3 regions of the Paracoccus sp. J56 genome follow, and region 1 is predicted to be linked to each of the others. Evidence: riboswitches for the same ligand, from Rfam matches in the RefSeq annotation. Region 1 holds a riboswitch; each other region holds the start of a gene.
What was found. A riboswitch is a leader RNA that binds a small molecule or an ion and turns the genes downstream of it on or off. The one in region 1 is predicted to bind thiamine pyrophosphate.

Region 1 (9,895 bases):
GCGATCTGTGGCTGGATCTGGCCCGTCACGCCAATGCCATGGCCAGTGAGCTGGCTCTGGGGCTGGCGCGTCTGCCCGGTGTCAGCATCGACCAGCGCGTCGAAAGCAACGCCGTCTTTGCCACCATTCCGGCAGAGCTGCATGACCGCGCCCGCGCCAGCGGGATTGCATATCACCTGTGGCCGCACACCCAGAGCGCCCTGGCCGATGAGCCGGTCTCGATCCGTCTGGTCTGTGGCTGGGATACGCGCCCCGAGGACGTCAGTGCCGCCCTGCAGGTGCTGGCCTAGGAAAGCGCAGCGCTAAGCAGCGCCAGCGCATGGCGGACCGTGGCGGCGCGCACGGCATCGCGGCCGCGCGGGCCAAATTCGACCGTTTCGGTCCGCACGCCCTGTGCATCGGCGATGCCAAAGCAGACCCGGCCCTCGGGCTTACGCTCGGACCCTCCCGGCCCGGCAATCCCGGTGACGGCGACCGCAACCCCGGCCTGAGAGCGGGCCAGCGCGCCCGCCGCCATCTCGGCCGCGATTTCTTCGCTGACCGCTCCATGGACGGCAAGCGTCTCGGGGCGGATGCCCAGCATCTCGATCTTGGCGGCGTTGGAATAGGTGACAAAGCCCCGATCCACCGCATCCGACGACCCCGGCACATCGGTCAGCCGCCCGGCGATCAGCCCGCCGGTGCAGCTTTCGGCAGTGGCGATCATCACCCCTCGCCGGCGGGCAAGCTCAAGAACATCGGCAGGATCGACAGGGGCAGGGTCGGTCACAACATCGGCTCCAGTACCGCATGATAAATCCCGGCAAGGATGACCGAAACCAGCCCGGCAAACAACCCGGCCCACAGGTCATCCAGCATTACCCCGACGGTGCCGCCACGCCGGTCGGCACGTCCGACCAGCCACGGTTTCCATATGTCAAAAAGGCGAAACAGCAGGAAGGGCACGACAAACCCCGGCCATGCATCAAGGATCGAAACCCCGTGCCGCGCAAGCGGGATCACTGTAAAGCACATCGCCAGCCATTGGCCGGCAACCTCGTCAATCACCACCTCCGACGGGTCGCCGTCGGCGCTTTGCGCAAGGACGGCGGGCAAGGCCCAAAAGCCCAGCAGGGTTGCAAGAGCAAAGCCCGCCGGGATCAGCATCGGGTGGATCAGCTCATAGGCCGCGACGCCCAGCACCACTGCCGCGGCGGAACCCCAGGTGCCGGGCGCCGGGCGCAGATGGCCGATGCCAAAGAAAGTTGCGATCAGATGCTTCATGGCGCGCCCTTGATCAGCGTGGCGGTGGCAATGGCGGCGATGCCTTCCTCGCGCCCGGTAAAGCCCAGCCGTTCCGAGGTGGTGGCCTTGACGCTGACCCGATGGGCCTCGATTCCGATGATCTCGGACAGGCGCAGCATCATCGCCCCGGCGTGAGGGCCGACCTTGGGCCGTTCGCAGATCAGCGTCACGTCGACGTTAGAAATCTCATAGCCCATCTGGCGCGCCAGCATTGCGGCATGGCGCAGAAAGATATGGCTCTCAGCCCCTTTCCATTGCGGGTCCGAGGGCGGGAAATGCCGCCCGATATCGCCTTGGGCCAATGCGCCATAGATCGCGTCGGTCAGCGCATGCATCCCCACATCGGCATCCGAATGGCCAAGCAACGCTTTGTCATGCGGGATTTTCACCCCGCACAGCCAGACGTGATCGCCCCCGGTAAAGGCATGTACGTCGAACCCGTTGCCAAGGCGAATGTCCATTCCGTCCCCCAAGATACGTTCGGCCCGGGCAAAATCCTCGGGCCAGGTGAGTTTCAGATTATCGTCATCGCCCGGCGTCACGGTAACAGGCAGACCGGCGCGGATCGCCAGTTCCACATCATCCGCCGCACCTTCGGGATGGGCGCGATGGGCAGCAAGAATTGCATCAAGCGCGAAACCCTGCGGGGTCTGGGCGCGAAACAACCCCTCGCGGCTGGCGGTGCCGGTGACATGGCCTTTCTCAGCGCGCCACAGCGCATCGGTGACGGGCAGGGCCGGGGCGGCAGCCGGGGCGCCAGATTCAAGCGCAGCGACCACCGCCTTGATCACCGGGGCTGAGACAAGCGGCCGGGCGCCGTCATGGATCAGCACATGGGTCACGCCGCTGCCCTCAAGGCTTTCCAGTGCGGCGCGCACGCTTTCGGATCGGGTGGCACCGCCCGCGACCAGCACCACTGGTCCGGCAAGCTCGGCCACACCTTGCGCCATATCCTCGGGCGCTAGGGTCACGACGATGCGCGAAAAGCCGGAAAAGGCGGCGATGCTGCGCGCGATAACGCTTTGTCCGGCAAGGCGGCGCCATTGCTTGGGCGGACCGTCCCCGGCGCGGGTGCCGCGGCCAGCGGCGGTGATGATGGCGGCATATGTGGCGGGTATCGTCATGTTGGCCAGCTTTAGGTCAGCCGCCCGCGCGAGGCAATCGCCGACCGTCGGGCTTTTCGTCGCGCCTTTTGGGGTGCAGCAAGTGTGGCCCACGCCCAGAGTTCTGCGTATAAGGACGCCAAGCGTGAACCTCTGCCAAGGACAATTGCCGATGACCGATCCCTCGATTGCCGATCTTTCCAAGGATGCTGCCGCCCGGGCCGCCGTGGCACTGGTCGAGCCGGGGATGCGGCTTGGGCTTGGGACCGGCTCGACCGCCGCAGTCTTTGTGCGCCGGTTGGCCGAACGGGTAAAAGCCGAGGGGTTTTCGCTGCGATGCGCCGCCACCTCGAAAGCGACGGCCGAGCAGGCGACCAGCCTTGGCCTGCAAGTCGAAGAGCTGGATGAGATCGGCTGGCTTGATCTGACCATCGACGGGGCGGATGAGGTTGATCCCGATCTGAACCTGATCAAGGGCGGCGGTGCTGCGCATCTGCGCGAAAAGATCGTCGCCACCGCGTCCAACCGCATGGTGGTGATCGCTGACCAGAACAAGGTTGTCGAGCAACTGGGCCAGTTTCATCTTCCGGTCGAGGTGATTCCCTTTGGCTGGCAGGCGACGCGCACCCTGATCCAGCGTGCGCTTGAACGGCTTTCGCTTTGGCCGCGCCCGATCCTGTTGCGCAAACGCGGTGAAGAACCTTTGCGCACGGATGAGGGCAATCTGATCCTTGACCTCGCGCTTGAGGCCATTCCCGACCCTGAGGCGCTGGCGGCCGAGCTTTCGGCAATTGCCGGAGTGGTTGAACACGGGCTTTTCCTGAATATCTGCCAACTGGCGATCATCGGCCGGCCTGATGGTTCGGTGGTCACACTGCGGCGTGAGGACAAGGAATGAAATTCGATTACGACCTTTTCGTTATCGGCGGCGGCTCGGGCGGGGTGCGCGCCGCGCGCATCGCGGCGGGCGAATACGGTGCCCGGGTGGGGCTGGCTGAAGAAAGCCGTATGGGCGGTACCTGCGTCATTCGCGGCTGTGTGCCGAAAAAGCTGATGATCTTTGCCTCGCAAGCCGGCACCGCAGCGACAGAATCGCGCGGCTATGGCTGGCAGGGTGCTGGCGAGGGCAGCTTTGACTGGACCAGCTTTCACGGCAAGCTTGAACGCGAACTGGACCGGCTGGAGGGCGCATATTCCTCGGGCCTGTCGAATGCGGGGGTCGAGGTTCATATGCAGCGCGCAAGGCTGCATGATGCGCATACGGTCGAACTGGCGGACGGTCAGCGCCTGACCGCCAAACATATCCTTATTGCCGTAGGCGGACGGCCGCAGCGTCCCGATATTCCGGGCAAAGAGCTGGGGCTGATCTCGGACGATCTGTTCACGCTCGATCGGCTTCCTGGTCGGGTGCTGGTGGTGGGGGGCGGTTTTATCGCCTGCGAATTCGCCACCATCCTGCAGGGTCTTGGCAGCGCGACCGTCCTTGCCTATCGCGGCGATGCGGTCCTGCGCGGCTTTGACGATGAGATGCGCCGCCATGTCACCGAACAGCTGCGTACCGTCGGCATCGACGTGCGGCTGAACACCAATCCGGCGCGACTGGATCGCGAAGGTGCGGCCGTCCGCGTCGGTTTCGAGGACGGCAGCAGCGAGGTCTTTGACGCAGTGATGTTTGCGACCGGTCGCGCACCCTATACCAAGGGGCTTGGGCTCGAAGAGGCTGGCGTCCGCCTTGGTCGCAAAGGCGAGATCGTTGTGGACGAATGGTCGCAAAGCTCGGTCCCCTCGATCTATGCCGTGGGCGATGTGACCGACCGCGTGAATCTGACCCCGGTGGCGATCCGCGAAGGGCACAGCTTTGCTGATACGGTCTTTGGTGCGCGTCCCCGCAAGGTCGATCACCGGCTGGTAGCCAGCGCCGTCTATACCCGCCCGCATGAGCTGGCGACCATAGGTGTGACCGAGGAAGAGGCCGCGGCCATCGGCCCCGCTGACATCTATGTCGCTAGCTTCCGGCCAATGCGTTCACTGTTTGCGGGGTCGGATGCGCGGGCGGTGATGAAGCTGATCGTCGATGCCGAAACCGACCGGGTGCTTGGCTGTCACATCTTTGGCCCCGAGGCAGGCGAGATGATCCAGATGGTTGCGGTGCCGATGGGCATGGGCGCGACCAAGGCCGACTTTGACGCAGCCATCGCCGTGCACCCGACACTTGCCGAAGAGCTTGTGACCATGCGCAAACCCTCGCGCCGGGTCGGGGTGGAAAAGACTGACAAACCTGCCGCATCGGCTTGATTTTTCGGCCCAAGGCACCAGTTTCAACCAGACAGACATAGAACGAGGCACGAGACGCATGGCACCACAAGGCCCCTGGGGCGGCGGCGGAGATGACGGCAAGGGCGGCAAAGAGCCGCCGCAAGGGGGCGGTCAGCGCCCCTGGGGCAGCGCAGGGGGCGGCAGGGACAACCGGCCGCAAGGCCCTCAACGCGGCGACCAGATTCCCGAAATCGAAGAGCTGGTGCGCAAGGGTCAGGACCGGCTGCGCGTGCTGATGGGCGGCAAAGGCGGCTCGGGTGGCAATCGCGGCGGCGGACCGCGCCGCCCGCAAGGCCCCCAGTTCCAGATGAGCCGCGGTGCCTGGGGCCTGGCGGCGCTTGCAGTGGTCGCGGTCTGGGCCTTTACCAGCTTTTACACCGTCAAGCCCGAGGAACGCGCAGTCGAGCTGCTGTTCGGCAAGCCGGTCGGCACGGGTGAGCCGGGCCTGAACTTTGCGCCCTGGCCCTTTGTCACCGCCGAGGTCGTGCAGGTCTCGGGTGAGCGGACGACCGAAATCGGCACCGGCCGGGCAGGTCCGATGGATTCGGGGCTGATGCTGACACGCGACCAGAACATCGTGGATATGGCATATCAGGTGGTCTGGAACATCTCGGACCCCGAGAAATTCCTTTTCAACCTCGCCGACCCCGAAGACACGATCCGCGCCGTCTCGGAATCGGCGATGCGCGACATTGTGGCACGGTCGGAACTGGCGCCGATCCTGAACCGCGACCGGGGTGCCATTGCCGACGACCTGAAACTTGCGGTGCAGAACACGCTGAACGACTATGAGGCGGGGATCAACGTGCTGCGCGTCAACCTTGACCGCGCCGACCCGCCGCGCGAGGTCATCGACAGTTTCCGCGAAGTGCAGGCCGCCCAGCAGGAACGCGACCGGCTTGAGAAAGAGGCCGATGCCTATGCCAACCGCGTGCTTGCAAGCGCCCGGGGTGAGGCTGCCGCCGTGATTGAACGTGCCGAGGCCTATCGCGCCGAGGCAGTGAACACAGCCGAGGGTGAGGCCGCGCGCTTTAACTCGGTCTACGCAGAATATGTGAAGGCGCCTGAAGTTACGCGCCGCCGGATGTATCTGGAAACCATGGAGAAAATCCTTGGCGGCGTGAATAAGGTCATTCTGGATGGCGAAGGCGGGCAGGGCGTCGTGCCCTATCTGCCGCTGGATCAGCTGCGCAGCAGGGCGCCCGGCTCTGCCAATACCAATACCGGCGGAGGGAACTAGTAATGAATCGCGCCATTTCGCTTTTGGCTCTGCCGTTTCTGGTCGTGGTGGCTGTTCTGGTCGTCGCTGCGCTTTATATCGTCGATGTGCGTGAAAAGGCGCTGGTCCTGCGCTTTGGCGAGGTGGTCGAGGTGCGCGAAGAGCCCGGTCTGGGCATCAAGGTGCCTTTCCTCGACAATGTGGTGAAATACGACGCCCGCATCCTTGGCCTGCCGACCCCGCCGATGGAGGTGACGCCTCTTGATGACCGCCGTCTGGTCGTCGACGCCTTTGCACGCTGGCAGATTACCGATGTCGTGCAGTTCCGCCGCGCGGTAGGCGCAGGCGGTATCGAGTTCGCTCAGCGCCGGCTTGAACCGATCGTGACCAATGCCATCCGTCAGGTGCTGGGTTCGGTCCCCTCAACCACTGTTCTGTCTGATGACCGGACCCCGCTGATGAACCGCATCCGCGACCTTGCGCGCGAAGATGCCAAAGATCTGGGCATCCGGGTCATTGACGTGCGTCTGACCCGCACCGATCTGCCCGAGCAGAACCTGACCGCCACCTATGCCCGGATGCGGGCCGAGCGTGAGCGTGAAGCGGCTGATGAGATCGCCCGTGGTGGTGAGGCCGCGCAGCGCGTCCGCGCCGCTGCCGACCGTACCGTGGTCGAGCTGACCTCCGAGGCGCGCAAGCGGGCCGAGGTGATCCGGGGTGAGGCCGATGCCCGTCGTAACGCGATTTATGCCGATGCTTTCGGCCGCGACCCTGAATTCTTTGCCTTCACCCGCTCGATGACCTCTTACGAGCGTGCGCTGAAGGGCGAGAACAGCTCGCTGGTTATCAAACCCGAGGGCGAGTTCTTTGACTATCTGCGTTCGGATGGTGCAGAGAACGCCCGCCCGGTGCCGCTGCCTCCCCCGGCTGCTGCTGCCACCGAGGCGGCGGATGAGGGCGATGTTCAGGGGGCTTTGCAGCCGGGTGAAACCCCTGCGCCGGTCCAGACGAACCGCGACGGCCAGCCCCTTGGGGCCAATGCGGGGGTGACGCTGACGCCCTTGCCGGAAACGCTGGCCAGCCCGCCGCAAGAAGAACCGGTGGTCACGCCCACCGAATGATCCGGGAAGGATCTGAATAGCAAAAGGGCGGGACAAGATGTCCCGCCCTTTTCTCATGCCTGCTTTCCGTTTCACTCGATGCGGGCGGCCTGCCGCTGTTCCTCTTCGGCCAGTTCGCGCTGCCATTCCCGCCAGATTGATACCAGCAGCGCCATCAGCACCGGGCCGACAAACAAACCCACGATACCCATGGTCTTGACCCCGCCGATCAGGCCGAAAAATGTCGGCAGGAAGGGCAGCTTGACCGGTCCTCCGACCAAGACCGGGCGGATGGTCTTATCGACTACGAAAAGCTCGCAAGTGCCCCATAAAAACAGCGCCGCCCCCGCTACGGGCGAGCCGCTGGCAGCAAGATAGGCCGAGACAAGGGTAAAGCACAGCGGTGCGCCACCCGGGATCAGCGCCATAAAGCCGGTGATGACGCCAAATGTCACGGGTGAGGGGACACCAGCCAGCCAATAGGCCAGCCCCAGCACCACACCTTCGCCAATCGCAATCAGGGTCATGCCGGTCACTGTCGAGCTGATGGTGGCAGGCACAACGCGCGACAGCCGCTCCCACCGGTCGGGCAGGATGCGCCGGCCGACCTGGTCGATCTGGGCGACAATCCGATCTCCGTCGCGGTAAAGTACGAACAGCGTAATGAGCATGAAAAGCAGCGTCAGCGCCAGATGAAAGGCCAGCGTTCCGGCTGTCACCGCACCGCGATAGATAGCCCCGATATTCGAGCCGCTGACCAGCTGCACGATCTCGCTGATGCCGCCCGGGCGGCCGACATAGTTCTGCCAGTTCTCGTCCAGCCAGTCTCCGATCTGGGGCAGCTCAACCATCCATGCCGGGGTTGGTGCGCCAGAACTGTTGATCATAATCGCCCAGTTGATCCAGTCGCGCAGCTCCCGAAAGGCATAGATCAGCGCCATGGCGATGGGAATCAGCAGAAAGCAGACCAGTACCAGCACCAGAAGCGTCGCCGCTCCGGTCCGGCCGAGATTGAGCTGAAATGCCGCGCGGTCGCGCAGGGGCCAACTTGCCAGCGCGATGACCGAGGCGGCCAACACAGGCACCAGAAAGCCGTGAAAGAAATAGACCGAAGCCGCCACGATAGCGAGCAGCAGCCAACGCGCAGCCGATATATTGGTCAGCAGGGGGGGGCGGTGCAGGCGCAGCCCGACCTGTTTCTGGCCTTGCCGCAACGCGGCGGTGGGGTTCGGTGCTGTCGCGCTTGTCGGTTTCGGCATTTCGCCTGTCGTCATGGTCCCGATCCTGCCTGCGTGCGGGTAAGCCCGCCATGTCGCAACAGGATAACATCTGGCCCCGGGCTGCAAGTCGGAATGCCACCCCGCCACGCGGGCAAGTCCTTGATCCCGGCTCACGATCCTGTGTGCTGGCCTGCGCGCGGGCGATCCGGACGATGCGTGACAGCCCCTCCCGACCTGGCTAACCTGTCGCGCACCAGGGGGTGTCCCGGCAAGGGGCTGAGAGGCTGCTGGCGCATATACTGCGCGGCGCGGCGACCCTTTGAACCTGATCCGGATCATGCCGGCGAAGGGATGGGAAGGGACCAGCCGTCATCTGCCCGCCCTTTGCCGGCCCCACTGCGAGGCCGTCCGACTATCCGGTCTTGCCCCCGCCAAAGAGGATGCGATGACCGAAACCTTTTTTGAAACCTTGCGCCAGGAAACCGTTGCCCAATGGGATGCCGCCGTGAATCACCGCTTTGTGCGCGAGCTTTGCACGGGCGAGATCAGCGATGCGGTCATGGCGCGCTATCTGGTGCAGGATCACCGCTTTCTGGATGCTTTTCTGACGCTTCTTGGGGCGGCAATCGCCTCGGCAGACCGGTTCGAATCGCGCCTGCGCTTTGGCCGCTTTGCCGGCATGGTCTCAGGGGATGAAAATGATTATTTCCTGCGCGCCTTTGATGCGCTGGGGGTCAGCGCCGAGGCTCGTGCGCAGATCCCCGACAGCGCGCCAACCACGGGTTTTCAGGCCCTGATGCGCGAGGCTGCTGCGACGCGCAGCTATCCAGCGGTGCTGGCAGTGCTGAATGTGGCCGAAGGTCTATATCTTGACTGGGCAAGCCGTGCGCCCCAACCGCTGCCCCCGAATTTTGTCCATGCCGAGTGGATTACCCTGCACGATAATCCCTTTTTCCGCGATTTTGTCGCGTTCCTGAAAAAGGAACTTAATCGCGTCGGCTCACAGGGGGCGGATCAGGCACGGGACTTTTTCCGCCGGGCCGTTCAGCTGGAGCTGGAGTTTTTCGATGACAGTTACACTGGTTAGCGATTAATTCTCGACAATTTCGAGATACAGCGGACCATTTGGCGGACCGCATTCCCGGTAGTCGAGAATGATGCGCAGCAGCCCGGCAGGCGCTACCCGCTCAGAGGTGTGGCGCAATTCAGGCGGGCTCCACCAGCGGAACTCACGAAAGGTGGCGGCCTCGGGCGCGTTAAGTACCCGGGGCACAAATTCCGGGGTCTCGATCAGAAAGTAGTCCTCGGACTGCCGCCAGCGGTGCTGGTGCAGGGTCATCATGACCTGCCGTTTCCAGACCAAAGGGCCAAGGGCGGGCAGGGTAAAGCCCAACTCTTCGGCCAGTTCGCGGCGCAGGGTTTCTTCGGGCGTCTCACCCGGCTCAACGCCGCCGCCGGGAGTGATCCACCAATCGCCGCCGCCGTAATCGACACGCATCAGCAACACCCGGTCCCCGGGTGTCAGCAGAATGGCCCGCATGGCCTGTCGGTCGATGATCCTCATGCAGTCTGGGCCTTGGACAACAGGCAAAAGAAAAGGCCCCGATCCGGCACATGGCCGGGACCGGGGCCCCAATATGGTCAGCGACGCTT
Region 2 (9,895 bases), on a different contig from region 1:
GATATTATTGCGCTCGGCCCAGTTGCCGACCGCCGTCAGGTCGATGTTGATAAAGGCCGTGCACATGTCGCGGCCAGCGCCAAAGACCACCGCCTCAAGGATGTTGGGATAGAACTTCAGCTTGTTCTCGACATATTTGGGCGCAAACATCCGCCCGTCGGCCATGCGGCCCACATCCTTGGCGCGGTCGATGATGCGCAGGTGCCCGCTGCCTTCCTCAAAGAACCCGGCATCGCCCGTCGCCACCCACCCCTCGGCGTCCTTGGTCGAGGCGGTGCTTTCCGGGTTGTTGTAATATTCGACGAATACCCCGGGTGAGCGATAAAAGACCTCGCCACTGGGGGCGATACGCAGCTCGACCCCCGGCGAAGGCACGCCAACCGTATCCGAACGCACCTGCCCGTCAGGCTGCTGGGTGATAAAGACCGAAGCTTCGGTCTGGCCGTAAAGCTGCTTCAGGTTGATCCCGAGACTGCGGTAAAAATCAAAGATCTCGGGGCCGATCGCCTCGCCCGCGGTATAGCCGACACGAATGCGGGAATAGCCCAGCGTATTCTTGAGCGGGCCATAGATCAGCACATTGCCCAGCGCATGATGCAGCCGGTCCAGCAGCCCGACCGGCTTGCCGTCAAGCAAAGCCGGACCAACACGGCGGGCAACAGCCATAAAGTGCCGAAACAGCCAGCGCTTCAAACGACCCGCGTCCTCCATGCGGATCATCACACTGGTCAGCTGACCCTCAAAGACCCGGGGCGGAGCAAAGAAATAAGTCGGCCCGATCTCGCGCATGTCGGTCATCATGGTATGCGCGCTTTCGGGACAGTTCACCGTAAAGCCCGCCCAATAAGCCTGGCCGACCGAAAAGATGAAATCGCCGACCCAGGCCATGGGCAGATAGGCGAGCACCTCTTCACGCTCGGTCAGATGATCAAAGGCCGCGCTGTTCTTAGCCGTTTCGATGATGTTGCGGTTGGACAGCACCACGCCCTTGGGCTTGCCGGTGGTACCCGAGGTGTAAAGCATGACGCAGGTGTCGTCATAGCCCAACACGGCGGTGCGGCTGTCCAGTTCGGCACCCAGCCGCTGCTCGGCGGCGCGACCCTCGGCCTGCACATCGGCCAGCGCATTCATGTGGGAATGGTCGTATTTCCGCATCCCGCGCTTGTCGGTATAGACGATATGCTCGACCGAGGGGGCGCGCTCGCCCACCTCCAGTACCTTGTCCACCTGTTCCTGATCGCCGCAGACGACAAAGCGCGCGCCGCAATGGTGCAGCACATAGGCCATCTCTTCGGCGACCGCGTCCTGATACAGCGGCACCGGTACCGCGCCGCACATCTGCGCCGCGACCATGGCCCAGTAATGGGCAGGCCGGTTGCGGCCGACGATGGCGACACGGTCGCCCCGGTTCAATCCCAGCACCAGAAAACCCAGCGCCAGAGCACGGATTTCAGTTGCAGCCTCGGCCCAGGTCCAGCTTTGCCAGATCCCGAATTCCTTTTCCCGATAGGCGGGCCGGCCGCCGAAACGCACGGCATTGCGCGCCAGCAACGCCGGAATCGACTGCAAGCCGGCTTGTGCCGCCTCAGCGTTCTGCATGGTTCCTCCCCTTGCCGTCCGGGCTCCTCTTCCCTCTGGCTATTGCAGCTTATTGCGGCAATTCTTGCGTCAGTTTTTCCTGAATCCTACGAATTGTTACAGGTGCCGCGCAATGCCAGCGACTGACATGCCATCCAGCGACCGGCACGCCGAGCTGACCAGATCGGGGCTGAACCTGATCCAGCAGGCGATCTCGATCTTTGATGCGGACCTGCGACTGGCGGTCTGCAACCGGCCCTATCAGCAGATGTTCGGCCTGCCGGATAAGCTGACCCGCACCGGTGCGACTTTTCAGGATACCATCCGCTATCTGGTCGATCGCGGCGAATACGGCCCGCAAGAGGACCCCGAGGCCGCGATCCGAGAACGTGTCGATCAGGCCCTGACCTTTCAGCCGCATTATCTGGAACGCAGACGCGCCGATGGCCGCTGGATTTCGGTCGAGGGGGCACCCTTGTCCCAAGGCGGCTGGATCGCCGTCTATACCGACATCACCCATATCAAGCGGCAAGAGGCGCTGTTGCGCGCCCGTTCGGCCGAACTGTCCGAGCTGGTGCTGGAAAACGCCGAGCGGCTTTCTGCTGCAAACCGGGCGCTGGCCGCAACCAATGCCGCGCTGGAAGAGGCCAAGCGCATCCTGACCGAATCCGAGGCGCGGACCCGCCATGTCACCGCCATGGTCCCGGCCCATATCGCCCATATGGATCGTGAGTTCCGTTATACATTTTCGAACAACCAGATATCGCTGGTGTTTCCGGGGACCGATCCCTCGGTCATCGGCCGACGGTGCGAAGATGTTCTGGGGACGGAGACATTTGTGCGGCTAAGACCCCATCTTGACCGCGCCGTATCGGGCCAGTCGCAGGTGTTCGAGATCACGCACCCGCCTTCGGGCCGGCGTATCCGCATCGCGCTGACGCCCGACCAGAACGGGCGCGGTGTCTATGTCCTTTCGACAGATGTCACCGCCGAGGTTCAGGCGCGCGAGGCGCTGACCCATGCCGCCAAACGCGCTGTGGCGGCCCAGATGACCTCGGGGCTCGCGCATGATTTCGGCAATCTTCTGACCATTATCCTTGGCCTGCAGGGACGGCTTGCCCGCGCCAGCCTGCCACCCGAACAGGCCGAGGATGTACAGGCGACGCTGGCCGCCGCCCGGCGCGGGGTGCGGTTGCTTGACGGTATCTCGGCGCTGACCGGCCGGCGCGAGCATCAGCCGCAACCGGTCGAACTGCGCTCGATGCTGAATGATCTGGCCGCCATGACCCGGCCGACGCTGGGCGCAGGCGTGACGCTGGACACGCATATCGGCGATCTGCCCGCGCGGGTGATGCTTGATCCCGGCGCGTTACAGGATGCGCTGCTGAACCTGATCCTGAACGCGCGTGACGCCATGCAGGGACAGGGCCGGATCGGGATCAAGATCCGCCCCGCCGGAAGGTGGCTGGAAATCATCGTTTCTGACAGCGGCCCCGGTTTCTCGCCCGAGGCGCTGGCCCGCGCGACCGAACCGTTTTTCACCACCAAGGGCAGTCAGGGCACCGGGCTTGGCCTGTCGATGGTCTATGACCAGATCAAGCTGTCGGGCGGGACACTGCGGCTGCTTAATACCGAGGGCGGCGGCGCGCAGGTCATCATCCGCCTGCCGTTGCGCGCTGCGCGTCCGCAACTTGTGCTGCTGGTCGAGGATGACGATGCCATCCGCGCCCATATCCGCGAGATGCTGACCACGCAGGGCCATTCGGTGATCGAGGCGGGTTCGCTTGGCGAGGCACGCGGCCTGACCGATCTGCCGGGGCTGACGCTGATCCTGTCGGACCTGCAACTGGGCGATGGATCGGGGGCGGATCTGCGTGGCCGCGGGCTGCCGCTGGTGCTGATGACAGCGCTGCCTCCGGGCGATCCGCGCAGGTCAGGGCTTGACTGTCCGGTCCTGACCAAGCCCTTTGACGAAACCGAACTGGCCGTCGCCATGGCAAGGACCGATGACTGACGCACCTCTGATCGCCATTCTCGACGATGAGCCCGAGATCCGCCGCCTGCTGTCCTCGGCGCTGGAAGAGGCGGGCTTTCGCACCGTCGGCTTTTCCCGCGCGACCGAGTTCGAGGCCGCCTTGCGCCGCATCCAGCCCGATGCCTGTCTGATCGACCTTGGCCTGCCCGACCGCGACGGGCTGGCGCTGGTGCACCGGCTGGCCAGCGAATCCGGCACGGCAATCATCATCATTTCAGGCCGGGCACAGGTACAGGACCGGGTAACCGGGCTGGAGCTGGGGGCCGATGATTACATCATCAAACCTTTTGAACCGGCCGAGGTCGTGGCCCGCATCCGCGCCCGGTTGCGCAAACCCCAGCGCGAAAGCGGCCCGGGTCGCCAGCAGTTGCGCTTTGCCGGCTGGTCGGCGGATTTCGACCGCTACACGCTGACCTCGCCCGAGGGGGCCGAAACCCCGATCAGCCATGCCGAGGCCGAGGTCCTGCGCCTGTTTCTCGACAATCCGCGCCGCCTGATCTCGCGCGCGCAGATGCTTGAGGCGCTGGGCGGCACGGCAGGCGAAAGTTTCGACCGGGCGATGGATGTGCGTATCTCGCGCCTGCGCACAAAGCTGGGCGAGGACCCAAAGAACCCCCGCCTGATCAAGACCATCTATGGCGCAGGCTATATCTTTCTTGCCGAACTGGGCTAGATTGCCCCCACTTTTGCGGAGAATGACATGCCCACCGTCTATGTCCTGAACGGCCCGAACCTGAACCTGCTTGGCCAGCGCCAGCCCGAGATCTATGGCAGCACCACGCTTGCCGATATCGAGCGTGACTGCCGCGGGCTGGCGGCCGATCTGGGTCTGGACATCGCCTTTCATCAGTCCAACCACGAAGGCGTGCTGATCGACCTGATCCATGAGGCACGGCAAAAGGCCCAGGCGATCGTCATCAACCCGGCCGCCTTTACCCATACTTCGGTTGCGATTCTTGATGCGCTGAACGCTTTCGACGGGCCGGTGATCGAGGTGCATATCTCGAACGTCCACAAGCGTGAAAACTTTCGCCACCATTCCTATGTCAGCCTGCGCGCCGAGGGTGTGATTGCCGGCTGTGGCTTTCATGGCTACCTGCTCGCGCTGCGTCATGTTGCAAGGCTGATCAGCTAGGAGGCGGGACGCCAGATTCCCCGGTTGCGGCGAAACCAGTCGTAACAGGCGGCATCGGCGGCACCCCGACCTTTGCCCTGCCACGAAAACCTTAAAAGCGCGTCGCGGCGGGCAATCCTTCGCTTGCCCCGTATGACGCCCAAGGCGTTGAGCCAGATCCCGACCCCGTTCCGCGCAAAATTGCCCGATGGCCACGGATCATCCACAGTCCACAGCAGTTTCGGAATATCAAAGGCGCAATCAGGCCGGAGTTCAGGGCGCAACATGGCCCCGCCATAGCCTTTGAACATACCAGCATACCCCGATACCACCCATGCCGAGGGCTTGTGCAGCCCCTGCGTGGCCAGCCGTAGCAACCGGCACAGGCTGCCTTTCTTGCGTGGCACGGCACGGGGCAACGACCCTTCGCGGCGACCGGGAACAAAGGCCCCCGCCCCGGCAATCACGCGATCGGGGTGTTCCCGGCGCGCTGCAAGAAACCGGCTGGTCCACAGCGGGTCGTAGCGCCGGTCATCGTCGCAAAGCAGCAACTCGCAATCCTGCCCCCGAAACTCGTGCACCGCAGGCAGGATCTTGGTCGCAGGGCCATAGTCCTGATCGGTCCTGACCACGGTGATGCCTTGGGGAACCTGCGGCAGGCACCCGTCCCAATCGGGAAAACGGCGATAGCGGCGCGGCACGCAAAGCCGCACCTGATCCGGGGGATACGCTGGTTCAGCACCGATTTCAGCGTCGGCCCGATCCCGGCAAAGCGAGGCGGGGTCGAAGTCAGGGTCACGCGCAGGACTGCCTGATTCGGATCGTTCCCGGCCGCGCCCATCTGCCCTGCTGCAAATAGATCAGGGTACAGTCGCGCCGGCTGTGCGGACCTGACCCCATCAACCTGACAGGGGGCTGCCCCCCGCTGTCAAGAATACTTCAGAACAACCCGCGCCGCGCCAGCTCGTCGCCCAGCGCGCCGGCCCCGGTGAACTGGATCGCATCGATTCCCAGCCCTCGCGCCGCTTCGACATTCGGCAGACTGTCATCAACGAATACGCAATCCTCGGGCCGCAAACCGTTGCGATCCATCACCATGCGATAGATCGCCGGGCCTGGCTTCATCATCCCGACGCGGCCTGACACAAGAATGTCCGCGAAAACCGCGCCCAGCCGAGGATGCAGCTCCAGCGCATGGGGCCATGTCTCGGCCGCCCAGTTGGTCAAAGCATATAGCGGAACGCCGCGCGCAACCAGGGCCTCGGCGACTTCCCACGTCCCGGGAATAGTCTTTTCGATGGTCAGCGGAAAAGCCGCGAGATAGCCCGCCAGATGCCGCGCCTCGTCGCCATGCTCGGCCCGTGCGGCGGCAAGACCGTCCTCAAAGCTGCGCCCGCCGTCCTGCAACCTGTTCCAGCCGGCAAAATCGATGCGCTGCATCCAGGCCTCGGCCTCGGCCCGGCTGGTAAAGATATCCGCAAAGGCCAGCGCAGGGTCCCAGTCGATCAGCACCCCGCCAAGGTCGAAAATCACGCTTTTCATGGCATCCTTCCGCTTCGGTTGCGCCCAGATCGTCCGGAATGCCCCGCCAAGTAAAGCCCCGAGCCGCCGATTCCCCCGATGCGGCCCGATCTTACCCCACGCGGCAAAAATCTGCGCGACAGCTCTGACAGATCCAATCTGAACTGGACTGTTTTCTTCAGAGTGGATAGGACCCCGCACATGCGTATTTCTGTCGCCGGGCTAGGCTATGTAGGAATGTCGATCGCGGTGCTGCTGGCGCAGCACAACGAAGTCATGGCATTCGATCTGAACGCAGAGCGCGTGGCATTGGTAAATGCCCGCCGCTCACCCATTCAGGACCCCGATCTCGAGGAATGGCTGGCTGGAAAGCAGCTGTCCCTGCAGGCCACGACCGACCAGGCCGAGGCTATGGCGGGGGCGGATTTCGTCATCATCGCCACGCCGACGAATTACGACCCGCGCACGAACCGCTTTGACACCCAAAGCGTCGAGGCTGTGATCGCCCAGGCCCGCGACCACGCCCCGCAGGCAACGATCGTGATCAAATCCACGGTGCCCGTCGGATTCGTGGCACGGATGCGGCAAGAAACAGGCAATGAGAACATCATGTTCTCACCCGAGTTTCTGCGTGAAGGCCGCGCGCTTTACGATAACCTTTACCCGTCGCGCATCGTCGTCGGGGATCATGGCCCCGCTGCGCATAAGCTGGCCGATCTGCTGGCACAGGGCGCGATCCGCAAGGATATGCCGGTGCTTTTCACCGGCCCCGCCGAGGCCGAGGCGATCAAGCTGTTCGCCAACACCTACCTTGCGATGCGCGTGGCCTATTTCAACGAGTTGGACAGCTATGCTCTGGCCCGCGGCCTGAACCCGCGCGAAATCATCGAGGGCGTCGGCCTCGATCCGCGGATCGGCGATCAGTACAACAACCCAAGCTTCGGCTATGGCGGCTACTGCCTGCCCAAGGACAGCAAGCAGCTTCTGGCCAACTATGATCAGGTCCCGCAGAACCTGATTGCGGCGGTGGTGGAAAGCAACCGCACCCGCAAGGACTTCATCGCCGACCAGATCATCGCACGCGAACCCAAGATTGTCGGCGTCTATCGGCTGGTGATGAAGGCCGGCTCGGACAATTACCGCGACAGCTCGATTCAGGGCATCATGAAGCGGATCAAGGCCAAGGGCATTCCCTGCATCGTCTATGAGCCGGTGCTGACCGAGGATCACTTCTTTCACAGTCCGGTCATCCGTGACCTCGACGCCTTCAAGGCCGAGGCCGATCTGATCATCGCGAACCGCCTTGGCCCCGAATTGGCCGATGTGGCAGACAAGGTCTATACCCGCGACCTCTTTGGCGTGAACTGAACGCAGGCAGGGCCCTGCCCCCGGCTTCCCTGACACCCGGACCCCGCAGCCCTTGCAACCCGGGGCGCGGGGCCCTAGTGTCATGCAAACGACTCATACACTTGGGGGGCCCCGCAACGGGGCTGAGAGGTGCAAGGCACCGACCCATCGAACCTGATCCGGGTCATGCCGGCGTAGGGAAGGGTAGAGTGAAGCGGCAAGACCATCCGCAAAACTGTCCCGACCCCGTCTGCATGCCCGGCTGAACTGAAAGGCGGGCCATGCCGGGATTTCCTTCCCCACCTATCGCGCTGACGATTGCCGGATCGGATAGCAGCGGCGGCGCCGGGATTCAGGCCGATCTGAAAAGCTTTTCAGCACTCGGCGTCTTTGGCGCTTCTGTGATCACAGCCATCACCGCCCAGAACACCCGCACCGTTGCGGCGGTCGAACCCGTCAGCCCGGCGATGATCGCCGCCCAGATCGATACGGTCTTTGGTGATCTTGATGTGCGCGCGGTCAAGATCGGCATGCTGGGCGGCCCGGATGTGATCACGGTGGTGGCCGACCGTCTGACCGCGCTTCTGGCAGCCAATCCGATCCCGGTGGTGCTTGACCCGGTGATGGTGGCAAAGTCGGGCGACCCGCTTTTGCCGGACGAGGCAGTCTCGGCCCTGCGTGAACGGCTTATCCCGCTTGCGACCGTTCTGACGCCGAACCTGCCCGAGGCCGCGCGGCTTCTGGATCGCGCCCCCGCGCAAACCCCGGATGAGATGCGGGCGCAGGGCAAGGCACTTTGCGCCCTTGGCGCCACGCATGTGCTGATGAAGGGTGGCCATGCCAGCGGAGAGACCTGCACCGACCTGCTGATCGGAGCCGAACCGCTGACCCTGACCGCACCGCGCCAGCACACAGCGAACACCCATGGCACCGGATGCTCACTGTCCTCGGCCATCGCGGCAGGGCTTGCGCAGGGGATGACGGTGCCGGATGCGGCAGACCGCGCGCATGGCTGGTTGCAGGGTGCAATTGCGGCCGCAGATGAGCTGGCGGTGGGGCTGGGCCATGGGCCCGTGCATCATTTCCACGCGCTATGGAGGCAGGCATGACCGCGATTACCATTCTGGGCGCGGGGGTGATGGGTCTCTCGATTGCGACCGAACTGGCCGCGCGTGGGAAACAGCCGCGTATCATCGACCCTGCCGGCAAGCCCGGCTCACATGCCTGCAGCTGGCGCGCGGGCGGCATGCTTGCCCCCTATTGCGAGGCCGAAAGCGCCGAGCCGGTGGTGCTGCGCCTTGGCCTCGACGCCGCCGATTGGTGGGAAGCAAATGGCGCCGAGGTCACCCGGCGAGGCACGCTTGTGCTTGCCCCCTCACGCGACCGGACCGAACTTGACCGCTTTGCCCGGCTGACCAAGGCTCATCAGCCGGTGACCGGTGACGATATCGCGACGCTGGAACCCGAACTGGCCGGCCGCTTTTCGCGCGGGCTGCATTTCGGCACCGAGGCGCATCTGAACCCCCGCGCCGCCCTGCTGGCTCTGCGCGACCGGCTGGAACAGCGCGGCATCCGTATCGAGACCGAGGGCGCACCGACCGGCATGATCGTCGATGCGCGCGGCCTTGCTGCCAGGGACGAGCTGCCCGATCTGCGCGGCGTGCGCGGCGAAATGCTGGTGCTGCGCTGTCCCGAGGTCACGCTGACCCGCACCGTGCGGCTTTTGCATCCGCGCATCCCGCTTTACGTCGTGCCGCGTGGCGACGGGGTCTATATGATCGGCGCGACCATGCTGGAAACCGGCGGCAAGTATCGCGTCACCGCCCGTTCGGCGGTCGAAATGCTGTCGGCTGCCTATGCCCTGCATCCGGGCTTTGCCGAGGCCGAGATCCTTGAGCTTGGCTCGGACGCGCGCCCCGCCTTTCCCGACAATCTGCCCCGCCTGCGCCGGCGCGGTGGCACGCTTTTCGCCAACGGCCTTTACCGCCACGGCTACCTTCTGGCCCCTGCCGTGGCACGTATGGCCGCCGATTATCTGCTTGAGGGCCGGAAACCGGAGTTCATGGATGAAGATCACCCTTAACGGAGCGCCGCGCGACCTGACCGGCCCGTCCGTGCAGGACGTGCTGACCGAAATCGGACTTGGTACGGCCAAGGTGGCAACGGCACTGAACGGTGCCTTCCTGCCCGCCGCGGCCCGCCCGGAAACGACGCTCAGCGACGGCGACGCGCTGGAAGTCGTGGCCCCCATGCAAGGAGGCTGAGATGCCGGTCTTTTACGGAACCGAGGTCGCAAGCCC
Region 3 (9,895 bases), on a different contig from region 1:
CTGTGGATTCATGGACACACCCACACGCCGTTCACCTTTCCGTGTGGGAAGTTCTGGCGGTTGACTCGGGGCCATCCTGTCAATAAACGAACGGTCATACGGAAATGGTGGAGGCGATTTTGGGCCGCAAACGAACCATCAGCCGCGATGAACTGATGTCCGCCATCGAAAGGGTGGCCCGACGTGTCGGTGCGGCCGGTCTCAGCATAGATGCAGTCGCCAAGGAGGCCGGAATCAGTAAATCCAGCGTGGTTTATGATTGCGAAAGCAAGGCCGGGCTGCTTGCCGCTTTCATACGTCACAAGATGGCCCAGCACCGTGAGGTTTTCGCTGAAATTCAGGCGCGACATGAAGGCAAGCCAAATACCATGCTGCTGACGCTGATCGACAAATGCCGCCGGGTTCCGACCGAGGAAGAGCTTGAAATCGCATTGCTGATCAGTGCGAGCATGGGCGAACATGCCGAATGCCGTGAGATCATGCGTGAGGTGATCTCTGGCGACATCCAGGCCGTTGCCGAACAGGCCGGAGACCGCAAACGGATGCTCATGACGCTTCTGGCCCTGCATGGCATGGCGTTTCTCGAATTTTTCGGTTTCAGCCGGTTCGATCAGGAAACCCGTGATGACATTCTCGATGAATTGATGGCGATCGCGGAAAGCGATCCTGGCGCAAACGGAGACTGACCTCCCACACTGAGGTTCACAGGAAAGACCCTATGAAAAAACCAATTTTCCCCGGCCTGGGCGCCGGGTTCGTGCTTTGCTGTCTGCTGATGGGGCCTGCTCTGGCCCAGCAGCTGCCGCCGCCGCAGGTCAGCGTACTGGAAATCCAGCCCGAAGCATTGCCGGTAATCAATGAGCTGCCGGGCCGTGTTGCCGCCACCCGCATCGCCGAAGTGCGGCCGCGGGTCGGCGGTATCGTCATTGAGCGCGTCTTTGAACAGGGCGGCAAGGTCGAGGCGGGCGACGTTCTTTATCGCATCGACCCCGCGCCCTATGACGTACGTGTGGCCAGTGCCAAGGGGACGCTTGCGCGGGCCCAGGCAACGGCGCTGAACGCTGCCGATCAGGAAAAGCGGGCTCGTGCCCTGCGCGAACGCAAGGTGACGGCGGGCGTCGATCTGGACAACGCGACGACCGCCCTTGCGCAGGCAGAGGCCGATGTCGCCATTGCGCGTGCCTCGCTGCAAGAGGCCGAACTGAATCGCAGCTACACAGATGTTACGGCTCCGATTTCGGGCGTCGTCGGCCGCGCGCTGGTGACCGAGGGCGCGCTGGTCAACGCCCAGACCGACATCATGGCGACGATCCAGCAGCTTGACCCGGTCTATGTGGACTTTACCCAATCCTCGTCCGAGCTTTTTGCCTTGCGCCGCGCTTTGGCTGCGGGGCAGCTTGCGATGCTTTCGTCTGATGAAGCCGAGGTACGGCTGATCTTTGATGACGGCACGGAATATACCCATTCGGGCAAACTGCTGTTCTCGGAAGCAAGCGTGGACAGCTCGACCGGGCAGATCACGCTGCGGGCCGAGTTCCCGAACCCCGAGGGCGATCTGCTGCCGGGTCTTTACGTCCGCGTGCGGATTGAACAGGCGGTACGCGACAACGCCCTGATCGTGCCGCAAATGGCGGTGCAGCGCGACCAGTCGGGTCAGGCCTATGTCTATGCGATGAAGGATGACGAAACTGTCGAGCGCCGCAATGTGACCCTTGGCCAGACCACCGATAACCGCTGGCTGGTCGAAGCGGGGCTGAAGCCGGGCGATCGGGTTGTGGTTGCGGGTGCACAAAAGCTGTATCCCGACGCCAAGGTGGTTGCGCTCCCGGCAAATGCGCCGGCTGCAACCGAAGCCCCGGCCGCTGCGGAAGAATCCGCTCAGCCCGCAGCGCAGGAGTAAGCGGATGGCACGGTTCTTCATTCACCGGCCAGTGCTCGCCTGGGTAATCGCGATCTTTTTCGTCATCGCGGGGATTTTGTCCCTGCCGCTGATCCCGGTCGCGCAATACCCGCAGGTGGCATGGCCACAGATCACCATTTCGACCGCCTACACCGGTGCCGCGCCGGGCGAGATCAACCGCGCCGTCGCCCAGCCCATCGAGGATGAGCTGAACGGCGTCGAAGGGCTGGCCTATTACGAATCCGTTTCGGATTCTTCGGGCGCCATGTCGATCACCGCGACATTCGAACCGGGAACCGACGTTGCCCGCGCTCAGGTCGATGTGCAGAACGCGGTCGCCCGGGTCGAACCTCTGTTGCCGCAAAGTGTGGTCGATCAGGGTATCCTGATCGAGGAGGCGGGCACCGGCTTTTTGATGTTGGTTGCTCTGACCTCTGATGACGGCACGCTGAACGACATCGCGCTTGGGGATTACCTGAACCGCAACGTGGTGGGCGAGATACGCCGCATTGAGGGTGTCGGTCGCGCACAGGTCTTTGCGCCGGAACGTGCACTGCGCATCTGGGTCGACCCGACCAAGATGACCGGGCTTAACCTCAGCTCGGCCGAGATCGTGGCAGCGGTACGGGCGCAGAACGCGCAGGTTGCGGCAGGCAAGGTCGGCGCAGACCCGAACCCCATCGGCCAGCAGCTGACCGCGACCGTGCTGATCAAGGGTCAGCTCGACGATGTCGATGAATTCGGTAACATCGTGCTGCGCGCCAATCCCGACGGCTCGACCGTGCTTTTGCGCGACGTGGCGCGGCTTGAAATCGGGGCAGAGAGCTACAGCTTCTCGTCGCGTATCAACGGCAAGCCGGCGGCGGCGCTGGGTATCCAGCTTTCGACGACCGGTAACGCGCTGAACACCTCGGAGGCGGTGCATGAGAAGATGGAGGAACTGTCCCGCTTCTTTCCGGATGGGGTCACCTACACCATTCCCTATGACACCACACCTTTCGTCGAGGCCTCGATCGAAAAGGTTCTGCATACGCTGCTAGAGGCGGTGGGACTGGTTTTCCTGGTGATGTTCCTGTTCTTGCAGAACTTTCGCTATACGATCATCCCGACCGTTGTGGTGCCCATCGCGTTGATGGGAACGGTGGCCGTCATGCTGGCGGCGGGCTTTTCGATCAACGTGCTGACCATGTTCGCCATGGTGCTGGCCATCGGCATCCTTGTCGATGACGCGATCGTGGTGATCGAGAACGTCGAACGCATCATGGCAAGCGAGGGTTTGCCGCCACGTGAGGCGACGGAAAAAGCCATGGACCAGATCTCGGGCGCTATCGTCGGCATCACGCTGGTCCTGGCGGCGGTCTTTGTGCCTATGGCCTTTTTCCCCGGTTCGTCGGGTATCATTTATCGCCAGTTCGCGCTGACCATGGTGGTGTCGATCCTGTTCTCGGCCTTCCTCGCGCTGACGCTGACGCCGGCGCTTTGCGCGACCTTCCTCAAGCCCATCAATGGCCATCACGAGAAAAAAGGTTTCTTTGGCTGGTTTAACCGCAACTTCGACCGGCTGACCAACCGCTATACCCGCGTGGTCGGCTTTGTCACGAGGCGGCGGCTGGTGATGATGGTCTTTTATCTGGCGCTTGTCGGAGCGACGGCCATGGGCTTTCTGCGCCTGCCGACCAGCTTTTTGCCGAACGAGGATCAGGGCTTTATCATTACCGATATCCAGACCCCGCCGACGGCCAGTTCGAACCGCACCGATGAGGTGCTGACGCAGGCCGCACAGATGTTCCAGCGCAACGACGCGGTCGAGAATACCGTGGCAATCCGGGGCTTCAGCTTTTCGGGGCAGGGGCCGAATGCCGGGCTGATGTTCGTCACCTTCAAGGACTGGGCCGAGCGTGATCAGTCGGCACAGACCATCGCTGATGCCGCGAATATGGAGATGTTTACCTATCAGGACGCGCAGGCCTATGCGCTGTCTCCGCCTCCGATTCCCGGCTTTGGTTCCACTGGCGGCTTCAGCTTCCGCCTGCAGGACCGTGGTGGGCAGGGGCAGGACGCGCTGCTTGCAGCCGCCCAGCAGATCATGGCCAAGGCGCAGGAAAACGGCATCGCGACCGGCCTGCGCATCGAGGGTCTGCCCTCGGCCGCGCAGGTCTATGTCACCATCGACCGTGAAAAGGCCAATGCCTTCGGCGTGACCTTTGCCGATATCTCGGCGACGATCTCGCAATATCTGGGGTCGGCCTACATCAACGACTTCCCCAATGCCGGGAAGATGCAGCGCGTGGTCATGCAGGCCGAGGAAAACTCGCGCATGCAGGCCGAGGACATCCTGAAGCTCACCGTGCGCAACAGCAATGGTGGCATGGTGCCTTTCTCGTCCTTTGCAAGCGTAAGCTGGGAGCAGGGGCCGTCGCAGGTCGTGGGTTATAACGGTTATCCCTCGATCCGTATCGCGGGTGCTGCTGCTCCGGGCTACAGCTCTGGTGCCGCCATGGCCGAGATGGAGCGTCTGGCGACCGAACTGCCGCAGGGCTTTGGCTATGAATGGACTGGTCAGTCTCTGGAAGAGATCCAGGCCGGTTCGCAGGCGACGCTGCTTTATGCGATGAGTATTCTCTTTGTCTTCCTGCTGCTTTCGGGCCTTTACGAAAGCTGGTCGATTCCGCTGTCGGTGATGCTGGTGGTGCCCTTGGGCGTTCTGGGGTGTGTCGGGGCGGTGATGCTGCGTGACATGCCGAACGACATCTACTTCAAGGTCGGCCTGATCGCGATCATCGGCCTGTCTGCCAAAAACGCCATCCTGATCGTCGAATTCGCCAAAGAGCTGCGCGAACAGGGTCAAAGCCTGATCGAGGCGGCGGTACAGGCGGCCAAACTGCGCTTCCGGCCGATCCTGATGACCTCGCTGGCTTTTACGCTGGGCGTGGTGCCGCTTGCGATCGCAACGGGACCCTCGGCTGCCAGCCAGAACGCGATCGGTACCGGCGTGATCGGTGGGATGGTCGCGGCCACCGTCCTTGCTGTGTTTTTTGTTCCGGTGTTCTTCGTGTTCGTCCTTGGGCTTGTCAGCCGCCTGACCGGCGCAAAAGCTGAGAAGCCTGCAAAAGCCGATACGGCGGGCTAGGCTCCGGCTTCGCCGCAAGGGTACGGGCGGTCCCGGGGGCCGCCCGTGCTTTCCCTTCTTTTCCGCGACCCGGTTCCGGGCCGTTTCAAGCAGAGAGTTTCGGATGACTCATACCTTGTCTCTTTCCCGTCGCGGCATCCTGGGCGGGTTCGTCTCGACCCTGGCGCTTGCCGCCTGTAACCCGGTCACCTACACGGCGCCCAAGGCCGATGTGGCTACAAGCTTTGCCTCCAGCTCTCCGGCCCGGCGCGCCGGCTCGAACGCCTGGTGGGCAGCGTTTCGCGACAAGCGGCTGGATGCGTTGATTGCAGCGGGGCTAAAGCGCAACCTTGATGTCCAGACCGCTGTTGCCACGATCCGCGAGGCACAGGCCAATGCCCGGCTGGTCGGTGCAAACGACCTGCCGCAGGCGCAGGCCGAAGGTGCGGCCGGACGCGCGCACAACGAAACCGGCGTGGTCGAAACCACCTCTGCGACGCTGGGCGTTTCGTGGCTGATTGACCTTTTTGGGCAGAACCGCGCCGCGCGCGAGGGTGCCTCGGCCCGGCTGGATGCGGCCTATCTGTCAGCAGAAGTGGCGCGGCTGACCGTCGCCAGCGCAATCGCCTCGGCCTATGTTGATGCGCGCTACTATCAGGAGACGATGGCTCTGACCCGCCAGAGCCTTCAAAGCCGCAAGCGCACGCTTGAGATGACGCGGACGCAGGATGCCTTTGGCAGCGCCTCGCGCCTTGAGGTGCTGCAGGCTGAGCAGCTGGTTGCCCAGGCCGAGGCGGCCTTGCCCGCGCTTGAGGTCGGGTTTGACCAGTCGGTGAACCGGCTTGCGACCCTGACCGCTGGGCGCAGCACCGATATCGCGGCGCAGTTGCGCAAGACGGGTGGCCAGCCGCGCGCGCGCTACAGCGCCAGCGTCGGTGTACCTGCCGATGTGATCCGGGTGCGCCCCGATGTGCGCATGGCCGAACGCAACCTTGCCGCAGCTGTCGCCGATGTGGGCGAGGCGCAGGCCGCCTTTTATCCGCGCCTGACCCTGTCGGGCACGATCACGCCGACCAATATCCGCGGTGGCGGCAGCATGAAGACCTGGGGCTTTGGGCCCCAGATCACGCTGCCCCTCTTTACCGGGGGTGCGAATGAGGCCCGGCTGTCGGCTGCGCAGGCGCGTGCCGAACAGGCGCGGCTGGCGTGGCAGGCATCGGTCCTGAAAGCGGTCGAAGAGGTCGAGAACGCGCTGGCCGGCTATAACCGCGACGCTCGCGCAGTTTCCGCGCAATCGCGTCTGGTCGATAACGCCCGCGAGACGGTCAGCCTGACCCGCAGTTCGTATGAACTGGGCGAGGCTGATTTCTTCCCGGTCCTGGATGCCGAGCGCAGCCTGCTTTCAGCCCGTCAGGAACTGGCGGCAGCGGTGCGTCAGCAGGCGCTGAACTTTGTCGCTCTCAGCGCAGCCTCGGCCGGCGGTGTCGGCCTGCCTGCCAGCTGAGGGTATTGACCGGCCGCAGGGAAACGGCCATGCTGCCCGGACGTCAGGGGAGTCCCGCCCAGGGGACTGAGAGGCTGACAGGGACCGTCTTATAGCGGTTCCGGTGAAGCGACCCTTTGAACCTGACCCAGTTGATACTGGCGTAGGAAGACCGAAGGGCATTTCCCCATACGCAGATCGCGGGGTGGTCCTTTCGGGCCACCCGGCCCTTTTCGCATCTCGCGGGGCCGTTGGCCCCTTTCTGCTTCCGGGCTCGGCTGGGTCTCTGCTCAGGGAGAACGAGATGAGCCAGACCCTTCCCACTATCACCACCGGCCCTCTGCCCGGATCGCGCAAGATCCATGTTCCGGGGCAGGTGCACGATATTCGTGTGCCGATGCGCGAAATCGCGGTTTCAAACGAGGCACCGCTGATCGTCTATGACAGCTCTGGCCCCTATACGGATGCCGGGGTGCGGGCCGATATCGCGCGTGGTCTGCCCGATCTGCGCGGCGACTGGCAGTTGCGGCGCGGTGACGTGGCCTCCTATCCGGGCCGTCCCGTGACTGCTGCCGACAACGGGTTTGCCGAGGGCGCGCGCCTGACCCCTGCATTCCCTGAACGCCGCGATCCGCTGCGCGCGGTCGGGGACCGGGCAATTACTCAGCTTGCCTATGCTCGTGCGGGCATCGTCACGCCAGAAATGGAATTTGTCGCCATCCGCGAGAATGAAGGCAGGTTGGCCGCCCATATTCGCGATGGTGATCCAATGGGCGCGGATCTGCCCGATCTGGTGACGCCCGAGTTCGTGCGGGCCGAGATTGCTGCCGGTCGTGCGATCATCCCGGCCAATATCAACCATCGTGAGCTTGAGCCGATGATCATTGGCCGCAATTTTCGCGTCAAGGTGAATGCCAATATCGGCAATTCCGCCGTCACCTCCAGCATGGAGGAAGAGGTTGAAAAGATGGTCTGGGCGATCCGCTGGGGCGCCGATACTGTCATGGACCTTTCGACCGGGCGCAATATTCACAACATCCGCGACTGGATCATCCGCAACGCTCCGGTCCCGATTGGTACGGTTCCGCTGTATCAGGCACTGGAAAAGGTCGGCGGCGTCGCCGAGGATCTGAGTTGGGAGATTTACCGCGATACGCTGATCGAGCAGGCCGAACAGGGCGTCGATTACTTTACCATCCATGCCGGGGTGCGCCTGCATATGATCCCGCTGACTGCGCGCAGGGTGACGGGGATCGTCAGTCGCGGAGGCTCGATCATGGCGAAATGGTGTCTGCATCACCACCGCGAGAGCTTTCTCTATGAGAATTTTGAGGAAATCTGCGACATCATGCGTGCCTATGATGTCAGCTTCAGTCTGGGCGACGGGTTGCGCCCCGGTTCGATCGCTGATGCCAATGACGAGGCGCAATTCGCCGAGCTTCGCACCTTGGGTGAGCTGACCAAAATCGCATGGGCCAGGGATTGCCAGGTGATGATCGAGGGGCCGGGCCATGTGCCCATGCATAAGATCAAGGCGAATATGGATGAGCAGCAGCGCCATTGCCATGACGCGCCCTTCTATACGCTCGGGCCGCTGACCACCGATATCGCGCCGGGCTATGATCATATCACCTCGGCCATTGGCGCGGCGATGATTGGCTGGTTCGGGACCGCGATGCTTTGCTATGTCACGCCCAAGGAACATCTGGGTCTGCCCGACCGTGACGACGTCAAAACCGGTGTGATCACTTACAAGCTGGCCGCTCATGCCGCCGATCTGGCCAAGGGTCATCCCGGGGCGCGTCTGCGCGATGACGCCTTGTCGCGGGCACGGTTCGAGTTTCGCTGGGAGGATCAGTTCAACCTTGGCCTTGACCCTGACACCGCACGCGCCATGCATGACGAGACCATGCCGAAAGAGGCGCATAAGCTTGCGCATTTCTGCTCGATGTGCGGGCCCAAGTTCTGCTCGATGCGCATTTCGCACGACATCCGGGCCGAGGCCGAGCGTCAGGCCGGCATGGAGGAAATGGCCGAAAAATTCCGACAGGGCGGGGCGCTGTATCTGCCCGCGAAAGACGCCGCCGTGACCGAGGCGGGCTGACCTCGGCGCAGCAACCAGAGGCGGCCAGAGCCTTACTGGCCGCTTCCTTCTGACGCGGCGGCGGGGTCTTTTCCAGCTATGGTTTCGGTGGCACTGGGGCGTGGGATTGAATAGAGGTCATCCCATAGGCCGGCCTGGCCGGCTGCGGTTTAAAGAAGCAAAAGCGAGACGACCCATGGTGAATGTCCCGGAAGTGACCGGCTTCTACGAGGCGCGCACCGGCTCGGTGCAATATGTCGTAGCCGACCCCGAGACCGGAAAATGCGCCATCATCGACCCGGTGCTGGATTATGACGAGAAATCCGGTGCCACCGCCACCATCGAGGCCGACCGCATCCTTAGCTTTATCGCTGATAAAGGCTATGAGGTTCAGTGGATTCTGGATACCCATCCCCATGCCGACCACTTCTCGGCCGCCGATTACCTGCGCAGCAAGACCGGCGCCCCGACCGCCATCGGCGAAAAGATTGTCGAGGTGCAAAACCTGTGGAAGGATTTCTATAACTGGCCTGATTTCCCTGCCGATGGCTCGCAATGGGACAAGCTGTTTGCTGCGGGTGAGCGGTTCTCGGTCGGCAATATCCCCGCCCATGTGATGTTTTCACCGGGCCATACGCTGGCCTCGGTCACCTATGTCGTCGGGGATGCGGCCTTTGTGCATGACACGCTGTTCATGCCTGACAGCGGCACTGCCCGTGCCGATTTCCCGGGCGGAGATGCACATGTCCTGTGGCGATCGATTCAGGATATCCTGTCCCTGCCGGATGAGACGCGGATTTTCACCGGCCACGATTACTGTCAGGGCGGACGCGAGGCGCGCTGGCAATCGACCGTGACCGAGCAGCGGACAGCGAATATCCACCTGTCGCAGCGGCCGACCGAGGATGAATTCGTGGCCGTGCGCGAGGCCCGCGACCGCACCCTGCCAATGCCCAAGCTGATCCTGCATGCGCTGCAAATCAACATCAACGCCGGGCGTCTGCCCGAACCCGAGGCGAACGGGCGGCGCTATCTGAAAATCCCGCTGGACCTGTTGCAGGCCCCCTGGAAATAGCTGGGAAAAGTCAGGTGCTTGCGCTTGATCCGCCCCGGTGCTGATCTGCTATTGTCCAAAGGACGAGGGCAGGGAGTTTGGGTGTGAGACGAGTGCGGGGCTGGTTGCCCATTCTGGACTGGGGCAGGCGCTATGACGGCGCGACTTTCACCGCCGACCTGCTGGCGGCGGTGATCGTGACGATCATGCTGATTCCGCAAGGGCTTGGTTATGCCATGCTTGCCAACCTGCCGCCCGAGGCAGGG

Region 2: another riboswitch for thiamine pyrophosphate. It lies ahead of thiD (bifunctional hydroxymethylpyrimidine kinase/phosphomethylpyrimidine kinase); the one in region 1 lies ahead of M511_RS13160 (TenA family protein).
Region 3: another riboswitch for thiamine pyrophosphate. It lies ahead of thiC (phosphomethylpyrimidine synthase ThiC); the one in region 1 lies ahead of M511_RS13160 (TenA family protein).

Annotation. Positions count from the first base shown of each region.
Region 1 is NZ_JAFL01000017.1:28,011-37,905, reverse strand. It holds gene M511_RS13205 (threonine aldolase family protein) at 1-290, shown strand, start outside; gene M511_RS13200 (CinA family protein) at 287-769, opposite strand; gene M511_RS13195 (phosphatidylglycerophosphatase A family protein) at 766-1,263, opposite strand; gene M511_RS13190 (bifunctional 2-C-methyl-D-erythritol 4-phosphate cytidylyltransferase/2-C-methyl-D-erythritol 2,4-cyclodiphosphate synthase) at 1,260-2,408, opposite strand; gene rpiA (ribose-5-phosphate isomerase RpiA) at 2,560-3,285, shown strand; gene gorA (glutathione-disulfide reductase) at 3,282-4,682, shown strand; gene hflK (FtsH protease activity modulator HflK) at 4,741-5,943, shown strand; gene hflC (protease modulator HflC) at 5,946-7,043, shown strand; gene M511_RS13165 (AI-2E family transporter) at 7,115-8,296, opposite strand; TPP riboswitch at 8,489-8,611, shown strand; gene M511_RS13160 (TenA family protein) at 8,688-9,329, shown strand; gene M511_RS13155 (NUDIX hydrolase) at 9,333-9,806, opposite strand; gene M511_RS13150 (FYDLN acid domain-containing protein) at 9,894-9,895, opposite strand, start outside.
Region 2 is NZ_JAFL01000029.1:16,800-26,694, forward strand. It holds gene M511_RS16240 (AMP-binding protein) at 1-1,599, opposite strand, end outside; gene M511_RS16245 (PAS-domain containing protein) at 1,712-3,592, shown strand; gene M511_RS16250 (response regulator transcription factor) at 3,585-4,286, shown strand; gene aroQ (type II 3-dehydroquinate dehydratase) at 4,314-4,748, shown strand; gene M511_RS16260 (glycosyltransferase family 2 protein) at 4,745-5,428, opposite strand; gene M511_RS16265 (HAD family hydrolase) at 5,667-6,269, opposite strand; gene M511_RS16270 (nucleotide sugar dehydrogenase) at 6,450-7,616, shown strand; TPP riboswitch at 7,709-7,813, shown strand; gene thiD (bifunctional hydroxymethylpyrimidine kinase/phosphomethylpyrimidine kinase) at 7,877-8,704, shown strand; gene M511_RS16280 (FAD-dependent oxidoreductase) at 8,701-9,678, shown strand; gene thiS (sulfur carrier protein ThiS) at 9,662-9,859, shown strand; gene M511_RS16290 (thiazole synthase) at 9,861-9,895, shown strand, end outside.
Region 3 is NZ_JAFL01000019.1:10,040-19,934, forward strand. It holds gene M511_RS13850 (TetR/AcrR family transcriptional regulator) at 156-686, shown strand; gene M511_RS13855 (efflux RND transporter periplasmic adaptor subunit) at 719-1,900, shown strand; gene M511_RS13860 (efflux RND transporter permease subunit) at 1,905-5,030, shown strand; gene M511_RS13865 (efflux transporter outer membrane subunit) at 5,134-6,513, shown strand; TPP riboswitch at 6,549-6,679, shown strand; gene thiC (phosphomethylpyrimidine synthase ThiC) at 6,797-8,596, shown strand; gene M511_RS13875 (MBL fold metallo-hydrolase) at 8,772-9,650, shown strand; gene M511_RS13880 (SulP family inorganic anion transporter) at 9,734-9,895, shown strand, end outside.